DNA from 3 places in the Pseudomonas sp. PKS genome. Region 2 is predicted to be linked to each of the others. Evidence: riboswitches for the same ligand, from Rfam matches in the RefSeq annotation. Region 2 holds a riboswitch; each other region holds the start of a gene.
What was found. Region 2 has a riboswitch for cobalamin ahead of ABOA88_RS00175 (TonB-dependent receptor). Riboswitches for the same ligand answer to the same signal wherever they lie in the genome.
Positions count from the first base shown of each region.

Region 1: another riboswitch for cobalamin. It lies ahead of ABOA88_RS01370 (ABC transporter ATP-binding protein); the one in region 2 lies ahead of ABOA88_RS00175 (TonB-dependent receptor).
Region 3: another riboswitch for cobalamin. It lies ahead of cobO (cob(I)yrinic acid a,c-diamide adenosyltransferase); the one in region 2 lies ahead of ABOA88_RS00175 (TonB-dependent receptor).

Region 1 is NZ_JBEGDO010000001.1:276,963-283,092, forward strand. Features, by position in the region: gene ABOA88_RS01350 (GNAT family N-acetyltransferase) at 1-190, opposite strand, end outside; gene ABOA88_RS01355 (sterol desaturase family protein) at 323-787, shown strand; gene ABOA88_RS01360 (FecCD family ABC transporter permease) at 790-1,812, opposite strand; gene ABOA88_RS01365 (ABC transporter substrate-binding protein) at 1,812-2,780, opposite strand; gene ABOA88_RS01370 (ABC transporter ATP-binding protein) at 2,777-3,553, opposite strand; cobalamin riboswitch at 3,662-3,868, opposite strand; gene qhpR (AraC-like transcriptional regulator QhpR) at 4,078-5,124, shown strand; gene ABOA88_RS01380 (MFS transporter) at 5,336-6,130, shown strand, end outside.
Region 2 is NZ_JBEGDO010000001.1:24,398-30,527, forward strand. Features, by position in the region: gene ABOA88_RS00170 (glycosyltransferase) at 1-693, opposite strand, end outside; gene ABOA88_RS00175 (TonB-dependent receptor) at 775-2,901, opposite strand; cobalamin riboswitch at 3,017-3,221, opposite strand; gene ABOA88_RS00180 (GNAT family N-acetyltransferase) at 3,267-3,836, opposite strand; gene ABOA88_RS00185 (carboxymuconolactone decarboxylase family protein) at 3,913-4,257, opposite strand; gene lpxO (lipid A hydroxylase LpxO) at 4,365-5,264, opposite strand; gene thpR (RNA 2',3'-cyclic phosphodiesterase) at 5,435-5,980, shown strand; gene ABOA88_RS00200 (sugar transporter) at 6,129-6,130, shown strand, end outside.
Region 3 is NZ_JBEGDO010000023.1:25,482-31,611, reverse strand. Features, by position in the region: gene ABOA88_RS19745 (C40 family peptidase) at 1-393, shown strand, start outside; gene ABOA88_RS19740 (C40 family peptidase) at 535-1,071, shown strand; gene ABOA88_RS19735 (PQQ-dependent sugar dehydrogenase) at 1,079-2,389, opposite strand; gene ABOA88_RS19730 (hypothetical protein) at 2,507-3,085, opposite strand; cobalamin riboswitch at 3,225-3,448, shown strand; gene cobO (cob(I)yrinic acid a,c-diamide adenosyltransferase) at 3,571-4,182, shown strand; gene ABOA88_RS19720 (cobyrinate a,c-diamide synthase) at 4,179-5,474, shown strand; gene bluB (5,6-dimethylbenzimidazole synthase) at 5,471-6,121, shown strand; gene cbiB (adenosylcobinamide-phosphate synthase CbiB) at 6,118-6,130, shown strand, end outside.

The DNA of each region.
Region 1 (6,130 bases), 250 kb from region 2:
GCAAGTCTTGCTCGTCCACCGCGACCCAGCTGGCCTGCTGCGCGATGCAGCGCTGGTGCGTGGCGTCATCCAGTACCTCGGCTTGCGCCAACCAGGCCAGTTCAGGCAAGCGTTTGAAGGCTTGGGCAGCGGAGCGTTCGACTGCGGCGAGCTGGGCAAGGTCGTGGTAGTGGGTGAGACGGATACGCATAGGGCTGTCCTTGGCCAAAAAGAGGCGTCTGAAAGCGTCTGTCAGGCCGACGCAAGCTTCATGGAAAAACCTCCGAAGGGAGGGCCGGCAATGTTAACCTTGCCCACCTCGTTGCTCACCTCGGACTGTTACATGTTGTTCAATCTCGCCATCCTGTTCGGCACGCTGGTGGCCATGGAGGGCGTCGGCACGCTGGCTCACAAGTACATCATGCATGGCTGGGGCTGGTGGCTGCACCGATCCCACCATGAGCCGCACCTGGGCATGTTGGAGACCAACGACGTCTACCTGGCGGCCCTGGCGCTGATCGCAGCAGGCCTGGTGGCACTGGGCAAGGCGGGCTACGCGCCGCTGCAGTGGGTTGGCGGCGGTGTGGCGGGGTATGGCGTGTTGTATGTGCTGGCCCATGATGGGCTCTTTCATCGTCACTGGCCCCGCGCGCCCAAACCAGTGAACCGCTATCTCAAGCGTCTGTACCGGGCGCATCGACTGCACCATGCAATCGCTGGGCGCAAGGGGAGTGTGTCGTTCGGGTTCTTCTACGCGCCACCCTTACGTGTGCTCAAGCGTCAGGTTCAGGCCCGCCGACATCGCTAGGTTCAGGCCTTGCGGCGTAGCAGGACGATGAAGAACAGCCCGCCGATGGCGGCCGTCGCAATGCCGATGGGCAGGTCTTGAGGCGCGATGAGCGTGCGCGCACCGATATCCACCCAGACCACGAACAGCGCGCCGAGCAGGGCGCAGGCAGGCAGCAGCCGGCGGTGCTCGGCCCCGACCAGGCGCCGGGCGATATGGGGCAGCATCAGGCCGACGAAACCGATGGCGCCGGAGAGCGATACCAGCACGCCGGTCAGCAGGGCACAGCCAACGAACACCTGAGCGCGCACACGACGTGGCTCGAAGCCAAGGCTCACGGCGGTCTGCTCACCGCTCATCAACCCGTTCAATGCCCGGGCCAGGCTCATCAGCAGCACAAACCCAGCCAGCACGCAGATCGCCGGCAGCCAGAGCAGCGGCCACTGCGCCAAGCCCAGGCCACCGAGCATCCAAAACATCACCGAGCTGGCGGCATGGGGGTCGCCGGTGTACAGCAGCAGGTTGGCTAGCGCCATCACCACGAACGACACAGCCACTCCGGCCAGCAGCAGCCTGTCGCTGTCCAGCCGACCGCGCCGGCTGGCCACCGCCAGGACCAGCAACATACTGCCCAAGGCACCGACGAAGGCCGCCAGAGGCAGGCTGAAGGGGCCGGCAAAGGTGCCGAGGAACAGCACCACCAGCACCGCCCCCAGCACCGCACCGGAGCTGACACCCAGCAGGTGTGGATCGGCCAGCGGGTTGCGGGTGACGGCCTGCAGGGCACCACCAACCAGGGCCAGGCCAGCCCCTACCAAGGCCCCGAGTAGCACCCGCGGGGCGCGGATCTGCCAGACGATCTGCGCCTGCCCCCGGGTCCAGTCGCCCATATCGGTCATACCCAACTGATACAGCGTGATGCCCGTGACCTTCGCCAGCGGCACATGGGCCGCGCCAAAGCCCAGGGACAGCAGGCAGGAGAACAGCACACCGATCAGCAGCAGCGACATCAGCAGGCGATAGCCTCCTGGGCTACGAACCGGCATCAGTGCGCTGCCTCGGCGAACAGTTGCGGATGCAGGGCCGCCGCCAGTTGCTCGATGGCGCTTGCGTTATCCACCGACGGGGTGACTTGCAGGTACGACAGCACCACGAAGCGATGCTCGCGGATGGCCTTTACCTCGCTCAAGGCGGGGTGATTGAGCAGGAAATCGCGTTTTTGCGCCCAACTCGTCGGGCCGTAATCGACGATGACGATCACCTCCGGATCCCGCGCCACCACGCTCTCCCAATTGACTTGGGTCCAGCTGGCATTCACGTCATCCATCACGTTGTCGGCACCGGCGGCCTCTAGCAGTGCCTGGGGCATGCCGAGCCGGCCAGAGGTGGTGGGGCGGTCTTCGCCGCTGTCGTAGAGAAAGACGTGGGGTTTGTGCCGCACTTGGTCCAATTGCGCGTGAACCCGCGCAACGCGCTGCTTCAGGTGCTCGACAAGCACGTTGGCGCGCTGTTGAACGTCGAAGATGCGCCCCAGGTTGTCCAGGTCCTGGTACAGATCCTCCAAACTTGCCCGGCGCCGGGGCATGATCCAGGAGCAGGATTCGCTCAACTCATACACGGGGATACCCAGTGGTGCCAGGGTCTGTGGCGTCAGCGGGCCGCCCACGTTCATGCCGTAGCCCCAGCCGGCGAACAGAAAGTCGGCCTGGGCATCAAGGAGGTTCTCCGGCGACGGGTAGCGCGGTGCAAGCTCAGGAAGGCCGGCCAAGGCGTCACGCAGGGACGGGTCGAGGGTCTTCCAGCCGCTGATACCGCTATAGCCCACCATCCGCTCGCGTAGCCCCAGGGCCAGCAGCATCCCGGTGAGGTTGATGTCGTGACTCACAGCCCGGTGCGGCGCTTGGGTGAAGGTGATGTCGCGCTCGCAACTGCGCACGGTGACGGGGTAGCTGTCAGCCCAGGCTGTGAGGGGCAGGGCGGCGAGCAGGGCCAGATGAGTCAGGCGTCGCTTCATGCGGGGGTAATCCAAGTAATACGTGGGTGGGACGCCAAAGGGTGGCGATCGACCAGGGCGCGAACACCAAAGACCTGCTCCAGGCGGTGCTCGGTCAGCACTTGCTCCGGCGTGCCTTGCGCGACGATGCGCCCTGCATCGAGGACATACAGGCGATCACAGAAGGCTGCGGCCAGGTTCAGGTCGTGGAAGCTCGCCAACAGGCCTAGACCAGTGCCACGCAGGTGTTCGAGCAAGGCCAGTTGGTAACGCGGGTCGAGATGATTGGTCGGCTCGTCCAGGATCAACAAGCGCGGTTGCTGCACCAGTGCCCGAGCCAGCAATACACGTTGCTTTTCACCCCCGGATAGCGGCGCGAAGCCCTGGTTGGCTCGGGTATGCAGGCCCAGTCGCTGCAGGCAGGCATCGATCAATGCCTGGTCGTCATGGCTGTCGAACCAACCTTGGTGCGGGGTTCGGCCCATGGCGACCACGTCGCGCACACTCAGGCCGAAATCTTCGGGAAACTCCTGCAGCATCACCGCCACGCGCTGGGCGACCCAGCGTGGGGACTGTTGCCAGATGTCTTCGTTTTCCAGCAGTACGCGCCCGCCATCGGGCCGGGTAAAGCGATAGGCGCAGCGCAACAGGCTGGTCTTGCCGCTGCCGTTGGGGCCGATCAGGCCGACGAATTCGCCGGGCTGGACTTGCAGGTCGATATCGTCGAGCAGGCGTTGACCGCCGGGCGAGGGGGCCCAGTGCAAGCTTTCCAGACGTAGGGTAGGGGATGACATGCAGACCAACCGTACCGGGGTGAATGAAGCCCGACTGGGGACGGCGCGCAAGGGAATCGCGGGCAGTGGGCTGCCCAAGACCGGCCCGCGCCCGCCCACCGCGGGTGTTGCCAAAATCGGTGACAGGCCGGTCTCCGGGCTTGCGAGGGGCTTGAAGCATTCACCTTCCCATGCCGGCGGCACAGTGGCGTATCGAATGCATCGCTCGCTTACCGTTGCGGGGGCAGCGCCGGACTGATCGCGCAAGGCGACGCACCGACTTCCCGTTTAATCCCCGGCACGGCGGCAGGGGACACCTGAAACTGGGGCGCATCTGAGCATTAATGGGCGGGGCAGTCAACCGAACGGGGCGTTCCGGCATAACCGGCTTTCTCGCGTGACTGTTTGTTACGCGATGTTACTCATTGCCCCAGTCCAGGGCAGTCGTTGGAAGGTGTTTTGCCTGCAAGGGGCCTGTTTGAGAGGGCGATACAAGGGCACAGCGTTTGCATTAGCGAGGTTACGAATTCGAACTGGAATAGACCATGAGTTCTCCACTGCACTGCTGCACCGTTTCACCCGTAGCGGGCAACCTCGGCGTGTTGTCGGCTGCTGCCAGTGGGCTGGAGGGGTTCGTGACAGGTGTCGGGGGTGACATCGACTTGGTGCTGGGACGTGCCGGCGTCAATCCTGAAAGCCTGCGCCAACCCACGCTCAGCCTGCCGCTCACCAATTACTGCCGGGTGCTCGAGGAGGCAGCCCGCCAGTCGCACTGCGACAATTTCGGTTTGCATTACGGTCTGCAGTTTCAGCCCCAAGCCCTGGGGCTGCTGGGCTATGTCGGGTTGTTTTCCAATACGTTGGAGGAAGCCCTGCGCAATTTCGTGGCGGCGTTTCCTTATCATCAGCACGATACCTTGATACGGCTGGTCGACTGCGGCGAGTGCTATCGCTTCGATTATCAGGTGCGACACAGCGCCATTCTGGAGCGCCGCCAGGATGCCGAATTGACCATGGGCATGGCGCTGAACCTGATGCGCCACGTATTGGGCAAGGACTGGGCGCCCTTCGCGGTCAGCTTCGAGCATACGCGCCCACAAGACGGGCTGGCCCATCAGAGGGCGTTCGGCGCTCCTGTCTATTTCGATCGCAGTTGCAACTCGATGCTGGTACCCAAGACTGACCTCAAGGACCAGATGATGCCGGAGCGCGATGCCAACTTGCTGTTTCTGGTTCAAGACGTGCTCCAGCGCCTAGGCGCGCGCGATCAACGGCGCAATCTGCTGGAAGAAGCGGACGCTCAGGTACGCCTTGCCCTGAGCAGCGGAGAGCCATGCCTCGAGACGATCGCGCAGTCGCTGCAGCTCAGTGCGGCCGGGTTGCAGCGCCATCTGCGTGAGGCGGGAGTGAGCTTCAGCCAGCTGGTTGAGAAGGTGCGCCGTGAAGTGGCGGTGCATTACCTGCGACAGCCCAAGCGGCCAGTGTCCGACTTGGCGGGGTTGCTCGGGTACTCCGAAACCAGTGCTTTCTCCCGGGCGTTTCGCCGTTGGTTTGGCGTCAGCCCACGACAATGGCGTAGCGAAGACCACTGACGGCTTGTTCGCAGGCTTGTGCCTTAAGCCCAGTCACACCCATCCCCAAAATTGACTTTGCACGTAGAAACAGGCTTGTAGGGTCAATTCTTGGTCTAGACCAGAGGCTAACATCAAGGTCGCAAGCTCCGGATACCTCCCGGCCGGCGCCTTGATCGAGCAGTGCAGGGGTGTCAGGCCTACGTCGCGGTAATCAACAGAGGACAACAACATGTACAAGAGTCCTGAGAACGCCCACCATTACTGGAAATCCCTTCAACGCTGGCGCGTTCAGATATTCATCATCACGTGGCTGGCCTATGCCGCGTTCTATTTCACCCGCAAGGCATTTTCAGTAGCCAAGCTGGGCATCGCCGAAGACCCCACTTTCACGCTCGACAAAGCGGCTATGGCCAACCTCGACGCGCTGTACCTGGCTGCCTACGCCGTCGGCCAGTTCGCATGGGGTGTATTCGCCGACCGTTACGGTACCCGGGTGGTCGTGCTCGGCGGGCTCGTGGTGTCGGCCCTGGCCGCGCTGGCCATGGGCACCTTGGCAACCTTGCCGATCTTCGCCAGCTGCATGGTGATCCAGGGGCTGGCGCAATCCACCGGCTGGTCGGGGTTGTGCAAGAACATCGGCTGTTTCTTCGCCACCCGCGAGCGCGGGCGCGTGCTGGGCTATTGGAGCACTTGCTACGCCTTTGGCGGCCTGGTCGCCACGCCGTTCGCCGGGTGGTGGGCCTATCAGATCTCCCATGACTGGCGCATGGCGTTCGTATCTTCGGCCGGTGTCGTTATCGTTGTTGCCGTGCTGTTCTTCCTGCTGCAGCGCAACCGCCCGCAGGATGTGGGGTTGCCTGCGGTGGAGGCGCAGGACCAGCCGACCGGTCGAGACGACGTCCCCCGGGAGAACTACTGGACTGCGCTGCGCAAGGTGTTCGCCAATCGTACGGTCCTGGTACTAGGGATGGCCTACTTCCTGCTCAAGCCTGCTCGTTATGCAATCCTGATGTGGGGGCCGGTG
Region 2 (6,130 bases):
CAGCACCGCGTCCCAGTTGGGCGCATGGCGGAAGTTGCCGATGGTCACGATGTGCTCGCGCTCGGCGAAGGGGCGCAACGTCTGGGCCGCAGGGTCGAGCATCAGCGGACACCAGTGCAGCAGGTAGTCCGGCACACCAAAGCCGTTGACCAGCAGGTCTGTTTCCACGTCCGAGATGATCAGCGACAGGTCGCAGCGGTAGATCGCGGCCAGCTCACGCTGGGCCAGCGCGCTCGGCGCCATCTGGCGGAACAGCTCGGGGCCGCTGGTGTTGAACAGGGCGCGGAAGTCGTTGGGGTCCAAGCCTTCGATCAGTCGCCGGCGCAGCAATTGGTGGCGGGCCTCGCGCAGGCTTTGCAGGCCTGAGGTTTCCAGCACGCGCAGGGCGTTGGGGCAGTGCCGGGCAACGATGGCGCCGAATTGTTCTTCCATTTCGAATCGGTCGAACAGCACCAGGTCGGGCGCCTGTTCAGTGAGGAGGTGGGCAACGCTTGCGTCGTCGTCGGCGAGGGCCAGTTCGGTGATGTTCAGGGCGCTGAGGTCGGCCTTGTGCTCGGCAGGCTCGGTGGTGCTGGCAAAGGTGATGCGCCAGCTGCGGGCGAGAAAACTCTCGAGGATCTGCATCATGTGACCGCCGACGGCGCAGGAGCGCGGTTCGGGCCAGGCTTGGCCGATGACCAGGACGTGGAGCATGGAGGAGGGCCTTGGGCTGGAAAAGGCGCTATTTAACCATGTCCGGGTGCAGGGGGCCGCAGCGCAGCCCCATGCCAGCCTTCAGAAGGTGTAATCCACCGTCGCAAAGTACGAGCGCGGTGCCCCCAACAGCCACTGGTCGCTGGTATAGACGTAGGACGCCGCGTACTCACGGTCGAACAGGTTGTTCACTTGCAAGCCCAGGCGCACATCCGGCAACACCTGCCAGCCCAGATTGGCATCGACCACCGTATAGCCAGGTACGCTGTTCTCATTGGCCGCGCTGTCGTAGCGCTGGTCCACGTAACGCACTCCGAGGCCGGCATCTACCTGTTGGCCAAACCCCTTGCTCAGCCACAGGTTGGCCGTGCGCCGTGGCACGTTGCCCGGTCTGTTGCCGGCGCGATCCATCACGCCGCTGCCGGTGTTCTCGAGGTAGTCATCGAACTTGGCGCGCACCAGCGCAGCATTGGCCGAGACCTGCCACTGGTTGGCCAAGGCCAGTTCCACCGTCGCCTCCAGGCCATCGGAGGTCTGTTGGCCCGCTTGCTGTACGCCGTGATTAACGGGGTCGGCAACCAGCAGTTTCTTCTTGACGATGTGGTAGGCCGCCAGCGTCCACTCGCCACGGCCCTCCCAGAACCGTTGCTTGAGGCCCAGTTCGGTCTGCTGGGCTTCGGTCAGGTCGTAGCGTTGCTCCGGGCGCAGGGTCAACAAATCGCCTATGCCATCCTCGCTGGTCGAGTATTGCCCGTACAGCGACAAGTCGTCGTTGACGGCGAACACCAGCCCGGCGCGCCAGTTGCCGCCTGGCAGGCTGCGCTCGCTGCGGGTGTCGTTGACCAGATCGTTACGCTCGATGTGATTCTGGTCGCGGCGGATACCGGTCACCAACGACAGGCGCTCGGTCAGTTCGGTGCGGTTCTCGGCGAACAGGGCGAAGGTGTGAGTGGTGGACAACGTCTGGGGGCGTGTCGGCGACAGGCTATGGAACCCGCCAGGGGTGGGATGCCAAGGGTCGAGCGGGTCCGTGATGCCATCGTCGTAGGGCGCGTTGCTGTCGACGTTGAAGCGGATCTTGTTGTATTCGGCGCCGACCAGTGTCTTGCTGGCCAGGCCAAACAGATCATGGTCGAAGGTAAAGCGCTGGCGATCGCCGATCTGCTCCTGATTGTGCTTGATCTCCAGGAAACTGCCGCGCTCCAGCCGGTCTTGATCACCATTCCAGGCATAGGTTTCGGCATTGCGCCAATGTCGGCGGCTTTTGATGTAGTACAGCTGGTTGCTGGCCGACACGCTGTCGCTGAGGGTCCAGTCGGTGTTCAGCCGGGTCCATTCGTCGTGGTAGCGCTGCACGTCGTTTTGGATGTTGTAGTTCTTCTTGCGCAGGCTGCTGCGGTAATGCCCGTCGATCAGCGGCGTGCCGTAGTAGTTGGCAGGTTCTGCATCGCCGCGCTCGTGGGCCAGGGTGAAGCTCAGGTCATCGGTGGCGTCGAAACGCAGCGCGGCGCTCAAGGCCAGGCTGCGCGAGTCGGTACGGTCGACCCAGCCGTTGCCGGACTGCTGGTTGACCGTCATTCGGTAGCTCAGACGCTCGCTCAGGCTGCCGCCGCTGTCCAGGCCGAGCTGTTGACGGTCCCAGGAGCCGTAGCCCAAGCGCAGCCGGTTGTGGACGTCGCCGGCGAAAGGTTTTTTCGGAATCACGTTCACCACCGCCCCGGTGGCGCCTTCTCCGTACAGGACAGAGGCCGGCCCGCGGATGATGTCGATGCGCTCGACCATCCACGGATCGACCGGGAAGGTCAGCGTACCGGCGCCGCTGTACAGGCGCGAGCCGTCGAACAGGGTCATCACCGAGCTGTGGCCTTCGAAGCCGCGGGCCGAGAGGCCGGTGCCGCCGTCGCCGGGGCTGCCGGTGAAGCTGATGCCTGGCGAGCGGGTCACGGCGTCCTGGACGGTGAGGTTGTTGCGCCGCTCGATCTGCTCGGCGCTTAGGGTGCTGGTGCTGGCCGGGGTTTGCAGGGCGCTCAGGTTCAGGCGCGATCCGGCATCGGTCGGGGTGGCCAGATCGACGCTCGTTGCGTCGTGGGTGTCGGTGATGGTCGTCGAGGGCAGGGCCAGCACGGGGGTGTGCTGTTCATCGGCCACTGCCGGGAGGGCAACGGCCAGGCAGGCCGCCAAGGTATGAAGCGTGTAGGTACGGGACATGTCGTTCCACTGCTGCAGGAATGAATGGATCCCGGTGGAAACAACGCAAAGACAAGCGAACGCGCACGCAAGGGGTGTGCGCGAAGACCGGCCTGCGCCCGCCCACCGCGGGTTTGCCAACGTGAAATTCCAGGCCGGTCTCCGGGCTTGCGAGGGTCATGAAGCCTTCACCTTCCCATGCAGGTGCACAGTGGTCTGTCGAAGGATTCGCTCGCTTACCGTTGCGGGGGCAGCGCCGGACTTGTCGTAGGGACGACTCACCGGCTTCCCGTTTCACCCTGCGCGCGGCGGCGCAGGACACCTGAAACTGGCGCGCATCTGACCATCGATCGGGTGGGGAGTCAATGTGCGGGGAAGGCGAGGGCTCAGCGACCGCGTCGGCGCGAGACCCGCGCCTCGATATTCTTGCGTCCGATCAGCAGCGCGGGCTTTTCCACCACCGGCTCGTCCGCCAGCCATTTGTACATCACCAGGCAGTCCACCAACCCCAGTTGGGCATGGCGGTACGCCTTGGGCAGCCGGCCGACGGTCTCGAAGCCGAGCTTGTGCCACAGCGCCACCGCCACTTCGTTGGTGGCCACCACCGAGTTGAACTGCAGCGCCAGGAAACCTTCCTGGCGGGCCAGCTTCTGTGAGTGTTCGCACATCAATCGGGCCACGCCACGGCCACGAGCGGCCTCGCTGACCATGTAGCCGCAGTTGCCCACATGGCTGCCAGGGCCGGCGGCGTTGGCCTTGAGGTAGTAGGACCCCAGCAACTCGTCGTCCTGCTCGGCCACCAGGGTGCGCAGGGGCAGTTCCAGCCACAGCTGGCGGGCCTGCTCGAAGGTCAATGCGGGGTCGAAGGCGTAGGTCTGGCGGGCCTGGACGATGGCCTGGAAGGTCGGCCAGAAGCGTTCGAAGTCTTCCGGGGTCATGGGGCGGATCTGGATCATGGCGGCTCCTGCGGGCTGGACCGCCAAGTCTGGGTGGCTTGGCGCCGCCGCGCAAGGGCGACGACGCCGGTCGGGTTCAACTGCCGGCTTTGCCCACGGCGTCCATGGCGCGGGCCGAATAGACCAGCGCGGCGCCGGCGTTCATCGCCACGGCCACGCCGAGTGCCTCGGCGATCTCTTCACGGGTGGCGCCGTGCTTGACCGCCTGTTGGGAGTGCACGGCGATGCAGCCGTCGCAACGGGTGGTTACGGCGACGGCGAGCGAGATCAGCTCGCGGGTCTTGGCATCGAGGTGGTTGGTCTTGGCACCGGCGCCGCTGGCGGTCATGTAGCCGGCCACGGTATCCGGAGACAACTGCTTGAGATCGCCGATGCCGGCCATCAACTGCTTACGGTAGGCGTCCCAGTCCATCATGCTCATCGTCTTCACCTTGGGAAGGTTGCGGAGTGGAGCTTTCAGGCTAGTCGAAGTTTTCTGGTAGGGACGGGCTTGTGTCGCGAGGGGCCGCGCAGCGGCCCATTGGCGATTCAGATGTAGATGAAGAACAGCACCAAGGCCGCGACCACCGCCCACTTTTCCAGGTAGTAGCGGGTACGGTTGCGCTTTTTCAGCGCTTTGCCGCGCTCGCGGATCTTGTAGATGCGGGTGAACAGGCGGTTGATGCCGCCGGTCTTGTCATTGGCGTCGTTGGGCGCGGCGGCGGCGGCCATGACGTTGCGGCTGAACCAGCGGTTGAAGGCGGTCGCCCAGCGGTACTTGAGCGGGCGCTCGACGTCGCAGAACAGGATGATGCGGTTGTGCTCGGTGGTGTTGGCGGCGTAGTGGATGTACGTCTCGTCGAACATCACCGCCTCGCCGTCGCGCCAAGCATACTTCTCGCCATCCACATCGATGTAGCAGCCGTCGTCGTTCGGCGTGTCCAGGCCCAGGTGGTAGCGATAGGAGCCGGCATAGGGATCGCGGTGACGCACGAGCTTGGCGCCTGGCGGCAGGGTGGCGAACATCGCGGCCTTGACCGTGCCGATCCCTTGCAGCAGCTCGGTGGTGCGGGGGCACAGCTTCATCGCCGAAGGATGGCTCTCGCCGTACCACTTCAGGTAGAAGCGCTTCCAGCCGGTCTTGAAGAACGAGTTGAAACCGACATCGTCATAGTTGTCGGATTTCTTGATCTCGCCAACGTGCAGCAACTGCTGGGCTTCTTCGCGGATTTCCTGCCAGTGGTCCTTGAGCGGTTGCAGCTCGGGGAAGGCCTCCACCGGCAAGTAGGGCTTGGCCGGGTGCTTGGAGAACAGGTACAGGAAGGCGTTGACCGGCGCCAGGAAACTGGAGTGATCGCCCAGCTGGCGGGTCAACTTGTGGCGAACCCGACCGCGCAGGTGGACATAGGCGATCGAGAGGACGAATAGAAGTACTAATGCAATTTTCATGGACGGCTGCTTGTCAAGATGGCCATGCTTCGTGGCTTGAGCCCGCCAGCATAAACAATCATGCGTTGGCTTTATAGGATTAATCTCATATTGCCAGGCAGACATTCGTACGATACCTCCCATTCGTGCCGTGTGCCCCGGCCTAGACCTTTTCAAGGAGGGAATGACGGATGGCATTCGATGAGCGCGACAAGGGCCAGACCTTCAAGCGCCTGTTCTTCGCCCTGTCGGTCAGCGATGCCCAGCGCCGGGCCATTGCCCAGTGGCGGCGAGTGCTGGCGCTGCGCAGTGGCAAGCCGGTGCCCGCGCAGAACTTCCACCTGACGTTGTTGTTTCTAGGCGATGTGGATGTGGCCCAGGTGCCCGCCCTGTGCGCCACCGTCGACCAGCTCAGGCGCCCGGAGGGGCCGATACGTCTGGTGCTGGATCGTCTGCAGGTGTGGCAGCGCGCCAGTGTCTTGGTCCTGGAGCCCCAGCAAACGCCCCCGGCCTTGCGCCAGCTGGTCTACGCCCTGCAACAGGCAGCCTTGCCGCTGGGCGTCGCCGAGCAGGCCCGCGAGTACCGGCCGCACCTGACGTTGTCCCGCGACTTTCGCGCCCAGGTGCCGGAGGCTGTTATGGCGCCGGAGTTTTTCCTTGCTGCGCGCTCGTTCGTGCTCTACGAGTCGCGCAAGGGCGCCTATTGGCCGCTGGCCAAGTGGTCTTTGGAAGGCTGAAACCAGCACGTGCTTCGTGGTTGTGGGACAGGGGCTTGACGCGTACCATGCCGAGCATTCCTTTCAATAACAAACCGCACGGCACTGGCCAGCATCGGCTCGTGGCGTGTGGCTTTTCGTCTTGCCTGCGGAGATCAACAACCCATCCAT
Region 3 (6,130 bases), on a different contig from region 2:
GAGCGTGGCATGTCGCTGATCGGCACCCGTTACCGTTTTGGCGGTACTTCGGAGAAGTCCGGCTTCGATTGCAGCGGTTTCATTGGCTATCTGTTCCGCGAAGAAGCCGGCCTGAACCTGCCGCGTTCGACGCGTGAAATGATCAACGTCGATGCGCCGAAGGTGTCCCGCAACAAGCTCAAGCCTGGCGACCTGCTGTTCTTCAGCACCAACGGGCGTGGCCGTGTCAGCCATGCCGGTATCTACCTGGGTGACAACCAGTTCATCCACTCCAGCAGCCGCCGCAGCGGCGGTGTACGCATCGACAGCCTTGGCGATCGTTACTGGAGCAAGACCTTCATTGAAGCCAAGCGTGCCTTGGCGATGGCGCCGACCACAATCTCGCGCAACTGATATCAAAATGATGTACCCTGCCGCGGCGGCGATGCTGAAAAGCTCGCCGCCGTGCGCATTTACAGAAAGCGTCTAATCTAATTTCTCACCACTTTTTGGCTTCGGCTGCGGCCGAACGGTTCCAGACAGGATGTTCTGACCATGGCGATGTTGGCGCGCTTCGCATTCCTTTCCCTGGCAGCACTGCTCACGGCCTGCTCCAGCCATGCTCCGGCACCGGCTCCGGTGGTCAAGCCGAACGTCATTTTCAATCAGCAAGCCTCGTCTTCGCCCATGGCCGAGGACGTGCTATTCCGTGCGATCGGCCTGGTAGGCACGCCGTATCGCTGGGGTGGCAACACGCCGGATTCGGGGTTCGATTGCAGTGGCCTGATCGGCTACGTTTACCGGGATGCCGCCGGGATCAGCCTGCCGCGTTCGACCCGCGAGATGATCGTCATGCGTGCGCCCAATGTGGACATCAATGCCCTGCAGTCCGGAGACCTGGTGTTCTTCGCCACCAGCGGTGGGTCGCAGGTCAGCCACGCCGGAATCTACGTGGGGGAAGGGCGTTTCGTGCATGCACCGTCCACAGGCGGCACGGTGCGCCTGGATTACCTCTCCAACAGCTACTGGTCCCGGGCCTACCTGCAGGCCAAACGCGTATTGCCAAGCGGGCATCTGGCTCAGAACCCCTGAGCTGGGCTCACTTTCGGCTCACGCGCCAAACCACATTGCCCACATCGTCCGCCACCAAGAGCCCGTCTCGGTCATTGACCACGCCCACCGGGCGTCCCATGGCCTTGCCCTTGCCATCGAGAAAACCGGTCAACAGGTCGATCGGTTTGCCCGCGGGCTTACCCTCGCTGTCGAACGGCACGAAAATCACCTTGTAGCCACTGTGCGGCTTGCGGTTCCAAGACCCGTGCTGGCCCACGAAGGCTCCTTGCTCGAAGGGCGGCGGCAACGCGCCGGTCTGGGCAAACGCCAGGCCCAGCGATGCGGTATGGGCTCCCACCGCGTAGTCCGGCACGATCGCCTGGGCCACTTTGCCAGGGTCCTTTGGCTCGACCCGTTGATCCACATGCTGCCCGTAGTAACTGAAAGGCCAGCCATAGAAGCCGCCGTCCTTCACCGAGGTGATGTAGTCGGGCACCAGGTCGCTGCCGATCTCGTCGCGTTCATTGACCGCCGTCCATAGCGCGCCGGTACGGGGCTCCCAGGCCAGCCCGTTGGGGTTGCGCAGGCCTGAGGCGAAGATGCGGTGCTCACCGCTGGCCGGGTCCACCTCCCAGATCGCGGCGCGGCCTTGTTCCTTTTCCAGGCCGTTTTCGCCGACATTGCTGTTTGAACCTACGGTGACGTACAGCTTCTTGCCATCGGGGCTGGCGATGACATTCTTGGTCCAGTGGTGATTCAACGGGCCGCCGGGCAGGTCAGTGACCGGGCGACCTTCGGCGCGGATCTGCATCGCGCCATCCTCGTAGTGAAAGCGCAACAGTCGGTCGGTGTCGGCCACATAGAGGTCCTTGCCCACGAGGGTCATGCCGAAGGGGGAGTTGAGCCCTTCGATGAACGTACTGCGCACCTCGGCGACGCCATCTTGGTCGGCATCGCGCAGCAGGGTGATGCGATTGGCGCTGGGGACCCGGGCGCCGGCACGCTCCATGACCTTGCCCATTACCCAGCCGCGCAGGCCCTTGCCATCCTCGGGCTTGGGCGGGGCATTGGTTTCGGCCACCAGCACATCGCCATTGGGCAGCACATAGAGCCAGCGTGGGTGATCGAGGTCCCTGGCGAAGGCCACCACTTGGGTGCCCGCGGCGGGCGTCGGTGTGGCGCCGTCCGGCCAGCCGATCGCCGGGGCGATGTTGACGGTCGGGATCAGGGTCTTGTTGGGCTCGGGCAGGCGGGGCAAGGGGCCGAAGCCGTCGCTGACCTCCAGGCGCGCGGACTCGCCGCAGGCGCCAAGGCTGGCACTCAGGGCCAGCGCTATCGCGATACGCATCCTGTCCATGCTCGCAATCCTCATTGGCTTGTGAGAATTGAGAGTCGGATGCGTCGGGGTAGGTTCACTCCGGGCGACTGCGCCTAGCGACTGCCGGATGGCTTCCGCGTGGGCTCATCGGCTTGCCTACGCCTGCTTGAGCAACAATGCCACCCCAGGGAAATACTGCCCCAGTTCGTTGTGCAGCGAACGGTAGGCGTAGGGGAAATGCCAGGCGATGGCGCAGGCCGTGTGTTTTTGCAGGTCGTCGACCAGGTCTTGCAGCTCCTCGGGGCTGGCGTGTTGGCCAGCCTTCCAGGGGCTGACGAACAATGCGCCGGCCTTGAGCTGACTGGGGTAGGCGATCGGGCGGGCAAGGGTGGCGGTTTCCTGCAGGGCGGCGGCCAGGTCCAGGCGTGCGATTCGCGGCCAGCGTTGGCTGACATGCAAATGAACGGATTGCTCGGCGGTGCTGATCGACAGGTCGCAACGCCCTTCGCGTTCACCTTCGTCGCGTTGTTTCTTGCTGGGGTAGTGCGCCAGGGCGACCTGTTCGGCCTGCCAGGCGGCGGCTGCAAGCAGCCCGCTGTTGGTGGCCGCGCCGTGCCAGTAGGGCGCCTCGCTGTCGCCATGGACCTGGTTGAAGCGGTCTATGCACTCGATCCAGCCTTCCAAGGCTGGTCGCAGGAACTCCAGGTGCTGGTTGTTGATGATCAGGCCTCGCATGCTGCGCTCTCCTTATTGTTTGATCGCATTGCTGCACACTGATGGCTATGTGATATCACTGCTGCGCGTCCGGCACAAGCCATGAAGTCGAGCATGGCGTCAGGCGCGCTTCATTGACGCTCCCGCCCCAACCCTCTAACCTTCGCGGCGTGTTTCAGGTGCTCTGCCAGCCTTCGGCTGGGCAGGGTGAAACTGGGAAGCCGGTGGGCGCCAGCAAGGCGCGAATCCGGCGCTGCCCCCGCAACGGTAGGTGAGTCAAAGGTCGTGCAGGGCCACTGGATACAGGTATCCGGGAAGGCGCGCGATCCATGGGCCAAGGCCCTGCTCACGAGCCCGGAGACCGGCCTGTCACTGCCAACGGCATCACGGAGGGTGATGCGCGGTGCACCGTGGCCTTCTGCCGCGGCCCCTGCGCGCTCTCCGTCTGCCTGTCTATCGATCTGTCGTCGCCGTCCATGCGCGCCGACAGCCTGCGGAGAATCCTGATGAGCGAATCCACCGAACGCGACGAACGCCACCTGGCGCGCATGCAGCGCAAGAAGGCGATCATCGACGAGCGCATCGCCAATGCCCCCAATGAATGTGGCCTGCTGCTGGTGCTCACCGGCAACGGCAAGGGCAAGAGCAGCTCGGCCTTCGGCATGCTTGCCCGCGCCATGGGGCATGGCATGCAGTGCGGCGTGGTGCAGTTCATCAAGGGCCGCGACAGCACGGGCGAAGAGCTGTTCTTCCGCCGTTTCCCCGAGCAGGTGCGCTACCACGTCATGGGTGAGGGCTTCACCTGGGAGACCCAGGACCGCCAGCGTGACATCGCTGCCGCCGAAGCCGCTTGGGCGGTGTCGCGCCAGCTGTTGCAGGACCCGTCGGTGCAGTTCGTGGTGCTGGACGAGCTGAACATCGCCCTCAAGCACGGCTACCTGGACCTCGACCAAGTGCTGTCGGATCTGCAGGCCCGCCCGCCGATGCAGCACGTGATCGTTACCGGCCGCGCCGCCAAGCCTGAAATGATCGAGCTGGCCGATACCGTCACCGAGATGGGCGTGATCAAGCACGCCTTCCAGGCCGGCATCCGTGCCCAAAAGGGCGTGGAGCTATGAGCCAGACCCGGCAGTGTCCGGCGGTGCTGATCGCGGCACCCGCTTCTGGCCAGGGCAAGACCACGGTCACCGCTGCCCTGGCGCGCCTGCACCGCAACCTTGGCCGCAACGTCCGGGTGTTCAAGTGCGGGCCTGATTTTCTCGACCCGATGATCCTCGAGCGCGCCAGCGGCGCGCCGGTGTACCAACTCGACCTGTGGATGATCGGGGCTGATGAGAGTCGGCGTCTGCTCTGGAAGGCGGCAGGCGATGCCGACCTGATCCTGATAGAAGGGGTCATGGGGTTGTTCGATGGCACGCCATCGAGTGCGGACCTGGCGCGCCACTTCGGCGTGCCGGTGCTGGCGGTGATCGACGGCACAGCCATGGCGCAGACCTTCGGCGCCCTGGCCCTGGGCCTGGCGCACTACCAGCGCGATCTGCCTTTTGCCGGCGTGCTGGCCAACCGGGTCGGCAGTCTGCGTCATGCGCAGTTGCTCGAAGGCAGCCTCACTGAAGGCTTGCGCTGGTATGGCGGGCTGTCCCGCGAGCGCGGCATCGAGCTGCCCAGCCGTCACCTGGGGTTGGTCCAGGCCAGTGAACTCAACGATCTGGACCTGCGCCTGGACGCCGCCGCCCAGGCCCTGGGCGAAAGCTGTGATGCTGCTTTGCCGCCCCCGGTGGCATTCGCAGCACCCGCACCTGCACAGGCGCTAACGTCCCTGGCGGGTGTGCGCATTGGCGTGGCCCGGGATGAAGCTTTTGCCTTTACCTATGGCGCTAACCTCGATTTGTTGCGTGCGCTGGGTGCGGAGTTGGTGTTTTTCTCTCCTGTACACGATCAGGCGTTGCCGTCCGTGGACAGCCTTTACCTGCCTGGCGGCTATCCCGAACTGCACCACCACGCCTTGGCCAGCAACGCGCCGATGCGCGAGGCGATCCGTGCCCATCACGCCCAGGGCAAGCCGTTGCTGGCCGAATGCGGCGGCATGCTCTATTTGCTCGACGCCCTGACCGATGTGGCTGGCGAGCGCGCCGAGCTGCTGGGTCTGCTGCCGGGTGAAGCGGTGATGCAAAAGCGCCTGGCTGCCCTTGCCCTGCAAGCGGTGGAATTGCCGGAGGGCACCTTGCGCGGCCACACCTATCATCACTCCTTGACCGAGACGGCGCTCGAGCCGATCGCCCGAGGCCAGAGCCCCAACGGTGGGCGCGGCAACGAGGCGGTCTATCGGATCGGGCGCCTGACGGCGTCCTACGTACACTTCTATTTCCCCTCCAACCCCGACGCGACGGCGGCGCTGCTGCGACCATGAGCGAACATGCCTTTTCCGCTGCCGAGCGCGCCGCGGTCTACCGCGCCATCGGTGAGCGCCGTGACATGCGCCATTTTGCAGGCGGCGAGGTCGCGCCCGAGCTGCTCGCCCGCCTGCTGGCCGCAGCCCATCAGGCGCCCAGTGTCGGGTTGATGCAGCCCTGGCGCTTTATCCGCATCAGTGATCGCGCCTTGCGTGGCCAGATCCAGGCGCTGGTCGAACAGGAGCGGGCATGCACTGCCCAGGCCCTGGGCGAGCGCTCCGATGAATTCATGAAGCTCAAGGTCGAAGGTATCCAGGATTGTGCGGAGGTATTGGTGGCGGCACTGATGGACCACCGCGAAGCGCACATCTTCGGCCGCAGGACCTTGCCGGAGATGGACCTGGCATCGCTGGCCTGTGCCATTCAGAACCTCTGGCTGGCAGCCCGTGCCGAGGGCCTGGGCATGGGCTGGGTGTCGTTGTTCGACCCGCAGGCGCTGGGCGAGTTGCTGGGCATGCCGGCGGGCGCCAAGCCGGTGGCCGTGCTGTGTCTGGGGCCGGTGGTCGAGTTCTACCCGGCGCCGATGTTGGTGTTGGAGCAGTGGGTCCAGGAGCGGCCGCTGAGTGACATGCTCTATGAGAACCATTGGGGAGAGCGGCAATGAGCGTGGCTT